DNA from 3 places in the Halomonas sp. 3A7M genome. Region 3 is predicted to be linked to each of the others. Evidence: predicted binding sites of a transcription regulator. Region 3 holds the regulator's gene; each other region holds the start of a gene.
The links. The regulator PhoB, encoded in region 3, activates phosphate uptake and scavenging genes when phosphate is short. The targets are predictions, from matches to a motif close to TGTCATANNNNTGTCANA.
Positions count from the first base shown of each region.

Region 1 (3,141 bases), on a different contig from region 3:
CCCGGGCAAGCCCTACGCCTAATATCGCCCCCACCAGTGTGTGGGTGGTTGAAATTGGCAGACCCGTGCCGGAAGCTAATACCACTGTGGTCGCGGCTGCCAGCGTGGCAGCAAAGCCACGGCTGGGAGTGAGTTCAGTAATACCGGTTCCCACGGTGGCAATGACTTTGTGGCCGTAAGTTACTAAGCCCACCACGATGCCAGCACCGCCCAGTACCAATACCCACCAGGGCACCAACGCAGAGCCTTCAATTTGGCCGCCAGTTTGTACCACGCTAATGACCGCCGCTAGCGGGCCAACCGCGTTCGCAACGTCGTTAGAGCCGTGAGCAAACGCCATGGCGCACGCAGTAAAGATCATTAATACGCCGAAGACCCGCTCAACATTGGCGTATCCAAAGTGATCGTTGGCATTTTTCTCAAACTTGATACGACGCTGCATCAACAGGCCTACACCCATGATCACAAGTCCTAACAAGATAGACAGCAGCAGGCTTTGACTAAAGGTCAGGTCTAGCCCAACGTGAGACAGACCTTTGGTTAGCGTGACCATCGCCACAATAAAACCAACCAAAAATACGTAGCCCGGCACATAGCGTTTGGCAGCCATAAAGGGATTATCATTTTCAAAAATCAGGTGGTGCACTGATTTGAACAGCACGAAGCCGATAGTACCCGCTAAAAGAGGAGAAACGACCCAGCTTGCTGCAATGGTGCCAACAGCGCCCCAATCAACCGTAGAGGCACCCAATCCCGCTACGGCAAAGCCCACAATGGCGCCTACAATGGAATGCGTCGTGGAAACCGGCCAACCTTTCATCGATGCTGCCAGTAACCAAGTACCCGCTGCTAGCAGCGCTGATAACATACCGTACACTAGTAACTGTGGATCTTCCTGGAGCAATTCTGGGTCAATAATGCCTTTACGAATGGTGTTGGTCACCTCACCACCCGCCAGCCATGCGCCTAAAAATTCAAAGACTACCGCAATCAAAATTGCTTGTTTGATGGTGATCGCTTTCGACCCCACCGAGGTCCCCATCGCATTGGCAACATCATTCGCGCCAACGCCCCAAGCCATAAAAAAGCCAAACAAACAGGCCAGGATGATAAAAATTTCACCGTGCTGGGCAATAATCTGCATGGGTACCCCTTAGCGTGCGGTCAAAATCTGTAGGCGGCTGCCCACGCGTTCAGCGCGATCAGAAACTTCACCGACCCACTCAATGATTTTGTAAAGGAAAATCACATCAACAGGCGGAAGTTGGCTTTCAAGCTCAAACAGTTGGCGACGTATCGCGATCTGCTGGCTGTCGGCTTGGTGCTCAAGTGTGTGCAGCTCACGGATCATATTCTGGATAACATCGGAAACATTGCGTCCAAAACCGGACTCAAGCAGCTCTTTCAGCTCTTCAAGCGCTTGGCGAGCCTGGGACACACACGCCACGCTGGTACGCATATAATCGCGCATGGGATCGGCCAGCTCATTGGGCACACGCATTTTACGCCCCAGCATAATGCCGGTAATGTCGCGCACCTTGTTGGCGATTTTATCCTGCACGCTGATAAGGTCGAGCAAGTCGGACCGCGAGACGGGAAGGAACATCGTATTGGGCAGGTTAAGCCGAAGCTCTGTTTTCAACGTGTCGGCGTCATGCTCTAAGCGGGTAACGTTTTCACGCAGTACAGCTGCGGTATCCCAATCACCGGCAAGCGATGCTTCGAAGAACGGCAACAGTTGGTCGGCACATTCATTGGCCTTGACGATGTGGGCCAGCAGCGGCTGGAATGGCGAGCGGCCAAACATCGCGGAAAAAGGGTTGGAGGTAACCATATAGCCTTTAGCCTGTTTTCGGGGAGCCTGGAAATGGCGGCGCCAGTATAAAGAGTGCGCTCGCCGCCGTCATGAAAAGTTCACAATGTCATGAAAAATTAATTGAAACGTCACAATACAAAGGTGGCTAATGTCATGAAAAATTCAACATCTACTGCTGATTCTGTTTCAGCGCCTACCGAAATAGAGCTTAAACTCGCCCTTGCGCCAGCTCAACTAAACACGCTGCTGTGCCACGCAGCACTAGCCGAAACACCCCAACGTCAACATCTGTCGAACACCTATTTCGATACCCCTGCGGGAGATATGGCGAATGCACGGATTGCCGTGCGCTTACGCCAAGTTGATGATCGCGTGCTGCAAACGGTGAAAACCGCCGGCCATGGTGGTGGCGGCCTTTCTACCCGACAAGAGTGGGAGTGGCAAGTTCCTAGCCCACAGCTTGACCAGCATGGCTTGGCTGCCCTTCCGCCGTTCAAAGGTTCACTAGGCACCGTCATTTCCGCGCTACAACCTGCGCTGCGCACCGACTTTACCCGGCGCAGCTGGCAAATCGACTGGCAGGGCAGCCATATCGAGCTAGTGTTGGACGAAGGAGAGATTGTCAGCGGTGGTGCTCAAGCGGCTATTTGCGAGGTCGAGCTGGAACTCAAAGCGGGTGAACCAGAGGCGCTTTGGGCGCTAGCATTAACGCTCGCGGAAAGCGTACCGCTGCGCCCTTCTGATACCAGCAAAGCCGCTCGCGGCAATGCGCTAGGCGTGCAGCAGTGGGCACTACCTGACGCTGACGCACCGGCTGAGTGGCTACACAGAGCCACAGTGGCGCTGGACGCCTACCACGACAGTGGTCTTGCGGAACACTTAACTATCGCACAGCAGGCATTAGCCACACTGGCGACCCATCCGCAGTTGGATGAAGGTACCCGCCGTAACGCTCAGACGCTGACCACAGCACTGACTGATAATGGCCACCCAACGCCCGCTTATGGCGCTGCTGCGTTAACCCTGGCGCATCGCTTCGCCTATCAAACCACGCTACGCTAGAAACATTCAGCCCACTTCAGGATGTCGCGATGAGTTTTCAATTAACTCCCGGTGCAGAAGGACTGCGCACACGGCTTTTTCATATTATTTTCGAGTCCGATACGCCGGGAGCCAAAGGGTTTGATATTGCGCTGATTATCGCCATTCTAATCAGCGTGGCGGTCATCTTGCTGGACAGCGTAGATAGTTATTCCGAACGCTACGGGCACATTTTTTACTATGCAGAGTGGCTATTTACGCTACTTTTCAGCATTGAACTGGCG
Region 1 covers NZ_JABUZD010000166.1:14,058-17,198, forward strand. The annotation lists gene INT19_RS16165 (inorganic phosphate transporter) at 1-1,144, opposite strand, end outside; gene INT19_RS16170 (TIGR00153 family protein) at 1,154-1,834, opposite strand; gene INT19_RS16175 (CYTH domain-containing protein) at 1,970-2,878, shown strand; gene INT19_RS16180 (ion transporter) at 2,908-3,141, shown strand, end outside.
Region 1: a site for PhoB is predicted at 1,921-1,938, ahead of INT19_RS16175 (CYTH domain-containing protein). Genes of this name have one in related genera too.

Region 2 (3,141 bases), on a different contig from region 3:
TGAGTTTGAGATTGTCCCGCTAAGATAGTCATCGTTATTGGCTACGCTTTATGATTAAGGAGCTCACTATGCAGGACCAGCCTTCTGCTGATCAGGAAACGGCAGCGATAAAGCTGCCGCCGCACTCTCTTGAGGCGGAGCAGTCGGTGCTAGGTGGGCTAATGTTGGATAATCAGGCCTGGGACAATGTCTCGGAACGGTTGGTGGCGGATGATTTTTACCGCTATGAGCATCGCTTGGTATTCAATGTGATGATTCATTTGGCCGAATCCGGGCAGCCGCTGGACGTTATAACGCTGTCAGAGGCGTTAGAAGCGCGTGATCAGTTGGATACGGTAGGCGGCTTGGCATTCTTAGCTGAGCTGGCTCGCAATACGCCTTCTGCCAGTAATATTCGTGCTTATGCGGATATCGTTCGCGAGCGGGCAACACTGCGTAAATTAATCCGTGCGGCCAATCAAATTGCTGACGGGGCGTTTTCGCCCCAGGGGCGGCCTGCTGATGAGCTGCTGAATGAAGCTGAGCGATTAGTCTTTCAGATTGCCGAAGAGCGGCCGAAAACGGGCGGTCCTATCGGCATGAGTGAACTGCTAACCAAAGCCGTTGATCGTATTGATGAGCTGTTCAATCTAAAGGGTGAAATGACAGGGCTCTCCTCGGGGTTTCGTGACCTCGATGAAATGACCTCAGGCTTACAGCCCTCAGATTTGGTAATTATCGCGGGCCGCCCGTCAATGGGTAAAACCACTTTTGCCATGAATCTGGTGGAGCACGCGGTTATTGCTAGCGATAAGCCGGTGATGGTGTTCTCCATGGAGATGCCAGCAGAATCTCTGATGCTGCGTATGCTCTCTTCGTTGGGTCGGATTGATCAAACCCGTGTGCGCTCGGGGCAGTTGGAAGATGAAGATTGGCCGCGATTAACATCGGCGGTCAACCTGCTCAAAGACAAGCAGCTATTTATTGATGATACTGCGGCGCTTTCGCCTAATGAAATGCGCTCACGCCTACGTAGAGTGGTGCGGGAGCACGGCAATATGGCGCTGATCATGATTGACTATCTGCAGTTAATGCAGATTCCTGGGTTTTCTGAAAACCGTACCGGTGAGATATCGGAGATATCCCGCTCGCTGAAAGGGCTAGCAAAAGAGTTTCAATGCCCTGTTGTAGCACTTTCACAGCTTAACCGTTCGTTGGAGCAGCGCCCCAATAAGCGTCCTGTCATGTCGGATCTGCGGGAATCCGGCGCGATTGAGCAGGATGCCGACGTCATTGCGTTTGTTTACCGAGATGAGGTGTATAACCCTGACAATCCTGACAACCAAGGGATTGCCGAGCTGATTATTGGTAAACAGCGTAACGGGCCTATCGGTACGGTACATATGGCCTTTATTGGTAAATACACACGCTTCGAAGACCTTGCGCCCGATAGCTATGGCGAAGCGTTCGGCGATTAACTTGAGCGTTAGGGGGGAGAACGTATAATGCTCCTCCCCGACCAAGCAGATAGACAGGAGTAGCAAATGGCAGGTGGTTTTAGACGTGGTAACCGTAAGCGTCTTCCTAAGCTGGAAGGCCGTGGGGAACTGCAGTCACTAGAGCGAGAAGGGCCATTTAAAGAGTGGTTGGGAATGCCTGACCTCTACCGTTACTTCCTGGTAGTTGAAGGAGAAAAATATAGCTACCAAACTGAAGATTCAGAACTGCCGGTAACGGTGGGCGATAAAGTAGTTTTCCGTTACAAGGAAACTAAAGGCGGTAACTGGATAGATCGCAACTCGTTAGGTAAAGCAATCGACCCCTCTGAGTATCAATAATTCGACGAATAAGTTGACGTTTTGGTCAGGAACTCTTTTGTGATGTTGCCGTCATAGGCAGTTAGTGCCAAGGTAATAAAATTGTCATGGGGTATCGTCATGCTGTGCCCCATGATGATGAACAATCACAGGAGGGAACCATGGAACTTAAAGAACTGAAGCAATTTGTTGCGGGTCACGATAACTTTGAAATACGCGTTATCACGCATTCGGGCAGCCGCTTTTATCAACTAGAGCTTGAAGATGTAGAGGGCGAGCGGCATATGTTGACCCAGCGCGGTAAGCCAATGCTGTTTCGCTCGCTAGATGATGTTTATCTTGAGCTAAAGCGTGCTGGGATTCACCGTGCTTACTTAGTGCAGCATGTACCCCAGGATGAAGTGATTGGACGCGATGCTCATTACAGTTCGCCGTTAACATCACGTATGCCGCTAGTGTTTTAACACTACAAACATTGCAACATCCTATGGCGTCCTCACTTGTTTGCGTGACGCTTCTTCCATCATCGCCCTAGCCGCACACGGCGACGGGCAAAAAAACGATAGCCTGCATCCATTACTCCTCGCAGGCTTGGTAAGCAAGAAAGCCATACTAGCCACCGGTAGCCCAGTACCGCATAGAGGGCCCGGCTGGCATCCATCCCGATATACCATTTCCTTGGCTGTCTTTGACATGCAGTAGCCCCATCATATCGTCAAACTTGTGCCCTATATCGGCTGCATTGAAATCACTACTCTGAATGTCCACGAGTGCGACACGTTCTTGATGGCGATGCTTTGCAAACCACGTGACTTCCACGCGGCAAAAAAGGGCAGTGGCCATTGTGATATAGCGTGACAGGTGACGTTGCGTGAAGCGTAGAAAAACGGCTCATTGAGCACTCTTTGATAATGAAAGCGAAGGCTGGTCACCAAGGATAAAGGCTTCGACATGAGTTGGTCTACAGTTATACAAATAATGTTGATAGTATAACTTTATGCCGCAGCTTTGCCGAAAAGTGTTAAGATTTTGCCAACTGTTTAAAGCATCTGAGGAGTTAGCGACATGGTCGATAGCGTTGTAAAAGATCAGCTGGGCGAAGGGCGCTTGGTCCATGCGCCAAGTGATCATCCTGCCGTTCCCCCTGCAAAAGTCGGCGTGGTGTTGGCTAACTTGGGCACCCCGGACGCAACCGACTATTGGTCTATGCGGCGCTACCTTAGCGAGTTCTTGTCCGATAAGCGTGTTGTTGATTACGCTAATTGGAAGTGGCAGCCGCTTTTACAACTGATTATTTTGACCAAACGTCCATTTTCTTCTGGTAACGCCTATAAAAGTATTTGGA
Region 2 covers NZ_JABUZD010000082.1:68,104-71,244, reverse strand. The annotation lists gene dnaB (replicative DNA helicase) at 69-1,457, shown strand; gene INT19_RS07715 (hypothetical protein) at 1,524-1,817, shown strand; gene INT19_RS07710 (DUF6482 family protein) at 1,958-2,260, shown strand; partial or broken gene INT19_RS19745 (DCC1-like thiol-disulfide oxidoreductase family protein) at 2,320-2,466, opposite strand; gene hemH (ferrochelatase) at 2,862-3,141, shown strand, end outside.
Region 2: a site for PhoB is predicted at 1,889-1,906, ahead of INT19_RS07710 (DUF6482 family protein). Genes of this name have one in related genera too.

Region 3 (3,141 bases):
ACAGGGTCAATTCCCTCACCATCGTCGTCAACTTCAATACAAGCACTGCCATTGGGCATGGTTTTCCAGCGAAGTGTTATCTGACTACCCTCTGGCGTATACCGCACAGCGTTAAACACTAGGTTTGAAATAGCGCTATGCAGTTCCTGCTCGCTGCCGATCAGACGGGCATCGCTCTCAAGCGCGACTTGAACACTGTGCTGTTGATTAGAGAGCGCTAGCGCATCGCGGCGAATGGCGTCGAGCATTGGCCCTAACGCCAACGCATGATGATCCTCGCCACCTTGATCAATTTCTAACCGAGAGAGCAGTAGCAGATCATTGACTAAGTTTTGCATACGCTTCGTCTGCTCTTCCATCTGAGCAATACCTCGGCCCAAACGTGGTGGAAGTTGCTCTTTTAAGTCGCTGTAGGTTTCTAAATAACCCATCAATACCGTTAGCGGTGTGCGTAGTTCATGGGAAACATTGGCGACAAAGTCACGACGCATCTGCTCTAAACGATGCAAGCGGGTAATATCTCGCGCCATTACCAAGCGCTCATCATCACCATAGAGAGTAATTTGATATTGAAGGATATGCCGTTCATCGATGGGCGACGTTAAGGTCAGCGGCTCACCGTATTTACGTGCATTAAAGTAGCTGATAAATCGCGGGTCACGAAGCAGGTTGGTAATGTGCTGGCCACGGTCGTGGGCTGTTTGCAAGCCCAGCATTTCTGTCGCGGCACTGTTCCACCACTCCAGGTCGCCATGTCGATCTAGCATAACGACACTGTCACGCATCGCTTCGGATGATTCCTGAATACGTGCAAGGGTGGCACGTAAGCGATTCTGAGTAATCCGTTGGCTCTTTTGGTAGCGATACAAGCGATCAAAAAGCTCGCCCCACATGCCGCTCGCAGCAGGGGGTTCATCATGAGGATGAAGCGTTAACCACTTAAAGAGCGCTCGCAATTGGCGCAGTTGATACACCAGACAAACGGCAAGCCCCGCAGCAACTCCAAGACCTGGCATACCCAGCAACCACCCCAGACAAGCGCCCAAAGCGGCCAGCCACGCAATTCGCCATAGTTCTCGGCTCCACAGGCGCACCGTTACACCCGCGCGGAAAAACGGTACCCAGTGCCTCTCACCGTTTGAATGAGACTCTGGTGAGCTTCTCCTAAGGCCTTACGTAGACGTCGGATGTGAACATCTACCGTCCGCTCTTCAACGTATACGTTACCGCCCCACACTTGATCGAGCAGTTGGCTACGTGTATAGGCGCGCTCTTGGTGCGTCATGAAAAACTGCAGCAGACGGTACTCCGTCGGCCCCATTTCTAACGCCTTACCGTAAGCACTCACACGGTGGCTCACTGGGTCTAATAGCAAGCCATTAATTTCAATAGGATCTTCGACACCTCGGGGGGTAGTACGTCGCAATACTGCTTTTAAGCGCGCCACCAGTTCGCGGGGAGAGAAAGGCTTGGTGATATAGTCATCCGCCCCAGCCTCAAGCCCTTGAATCTTGTTATCTTCTTCGCCTTTAGCGGTCAGCATAATGATAGGCACCTCGGCGGTGGCTTCTTCACGCTTTAAGCGCCTTGCAAGCTCAATACCACTGGTGCCCGGCATCATCCAATCCAGCAAAAGCAGATCTGGCTGGTGGTCAACCATCATCGCGTGGGCATCCTGGGCGTTATCCGCTTCAAGAACGCGATAGTCAGCCATTTCCAGCGCCACTGCGATCATCTCGCGAATAGGCGCCTCATCATCGACAATCAAAACGGTCTTGGCGGTCATTCCAGGGCCTCACGGTGTTCAATGAAAACTAATTAAAAAAATAGTTTAAAAAACAGTTCAAAGACATGTCAGTGACGATAACACCATGACTCGATGACAATTTTATGACATAGAGGATATTTAGCCAGTTATTGGCCACCAACTTAGTGCAATACCTGCAAAAATTAACAAGCCAGACCAATGATTATTAAGAAATGCTTGGAAGCAGCGGTCGCGCTCACGGCCAGCGATTAAGCGTTGTTGGTGGACAAACGTAGCGGCCATAGCGGCTAGCCCAAGCCAGAAAAAGCCACCTAAACCAACACGCCATCCTACCCAGGCAAGTAGTCCAAGTGCCGCCACTTGCAGTACACCAATGATCAGACGATCAGCGCTACCAAACAGCACCGCGGTAGATTTGATGCCAATTTTCAGGTCATCGTCGCGATCGACCATGGCGTATTGGGTATCGTAGGCAACGGTCCACAGCACGTTCGCGCTAAACAATAGCCATGCTTCAAACGGCACATGACCCAATACCGCACCGAATGCCATGGGGATCGCCCAAGAGAACGCAGCCCCCAACACTACCTGAGGTAAATGGGTGTAGCGCTTCATAAACGGGTAAATGAACGCTAATACAACACCCCCTATCGACAACAGCACCGTAAACCAATTGGTCAATAGCACTAAAATGAAAGCAGTGGCTACCAGCGCGATAAACAGCAGCTGCGCCTCGGTTTCACTGATACGACCAGTGGCTAGCGGACGATGTTTAGTGCGCTTTACATGGCCATCGAAATGACGATCAGCGTAATCATTAACCACGCAGCCCGCGGCGCGCATCACATAAACGCCAGCAATAAAGATCAGCAGAACATTCCGCCCAGGCACACCCTCTGCTGCTATCCACAATGCCCATAAGGTGGGCCACATCAATAGCCAAGTACCAATCGGGCGATCCAATCGCGTTAAATGTAAAAAATCAGCCACCCGAGCCCATCCCGTTGGCCTCAACAGAGAACGGTCCATGCTTACCTCTCAAAAAGAAAACGCTGGCGATAGCCTAGCGCGAAGACAGGGCAAGATCATCTGCCATGGTCGATAAAAAGTATTCCTGCACTAACAGCGATAGCCCACTGTGCTGAAACACTGAGCGCCGCCCCCATACGCTGTCTAAAAGCGACGCAGAGTGTTCCGCGACAAAGCGTGGCTGATGGCGAGTGGCGTAGAGTGGCCCACGCACCAGGTCAGGTTGTTGAAACAACCAGCTGCCTAATGAACGCTCGCCAAGCCCTTCTAACCCCTTACCTTGTAATTGACTAAGTGGCGCTACCGAGCGTGCTACTACCCAGGGCTTATCGCCGACACACAAC
Region 3 covers NZ_JABUZD010000034.1:24,947-28,087, forward strand. The annotation lists gene phoR (phosphate regulon sensor histidine kinase PhoR) at 1-1,094, opposite strand, end outside; gene phoB (phosphate regulon transcriptional regulator PhoB) at 1,097-1,786, opposite strand; gene ubiA (4-hydroxybenzoate octaprenyltransferase) at 1,907-2,797, opposite strand; gene INT19_RS02490 (chorismate--pyruvate lyase family protein) at 2,832-3,141, opposite strand, start outside.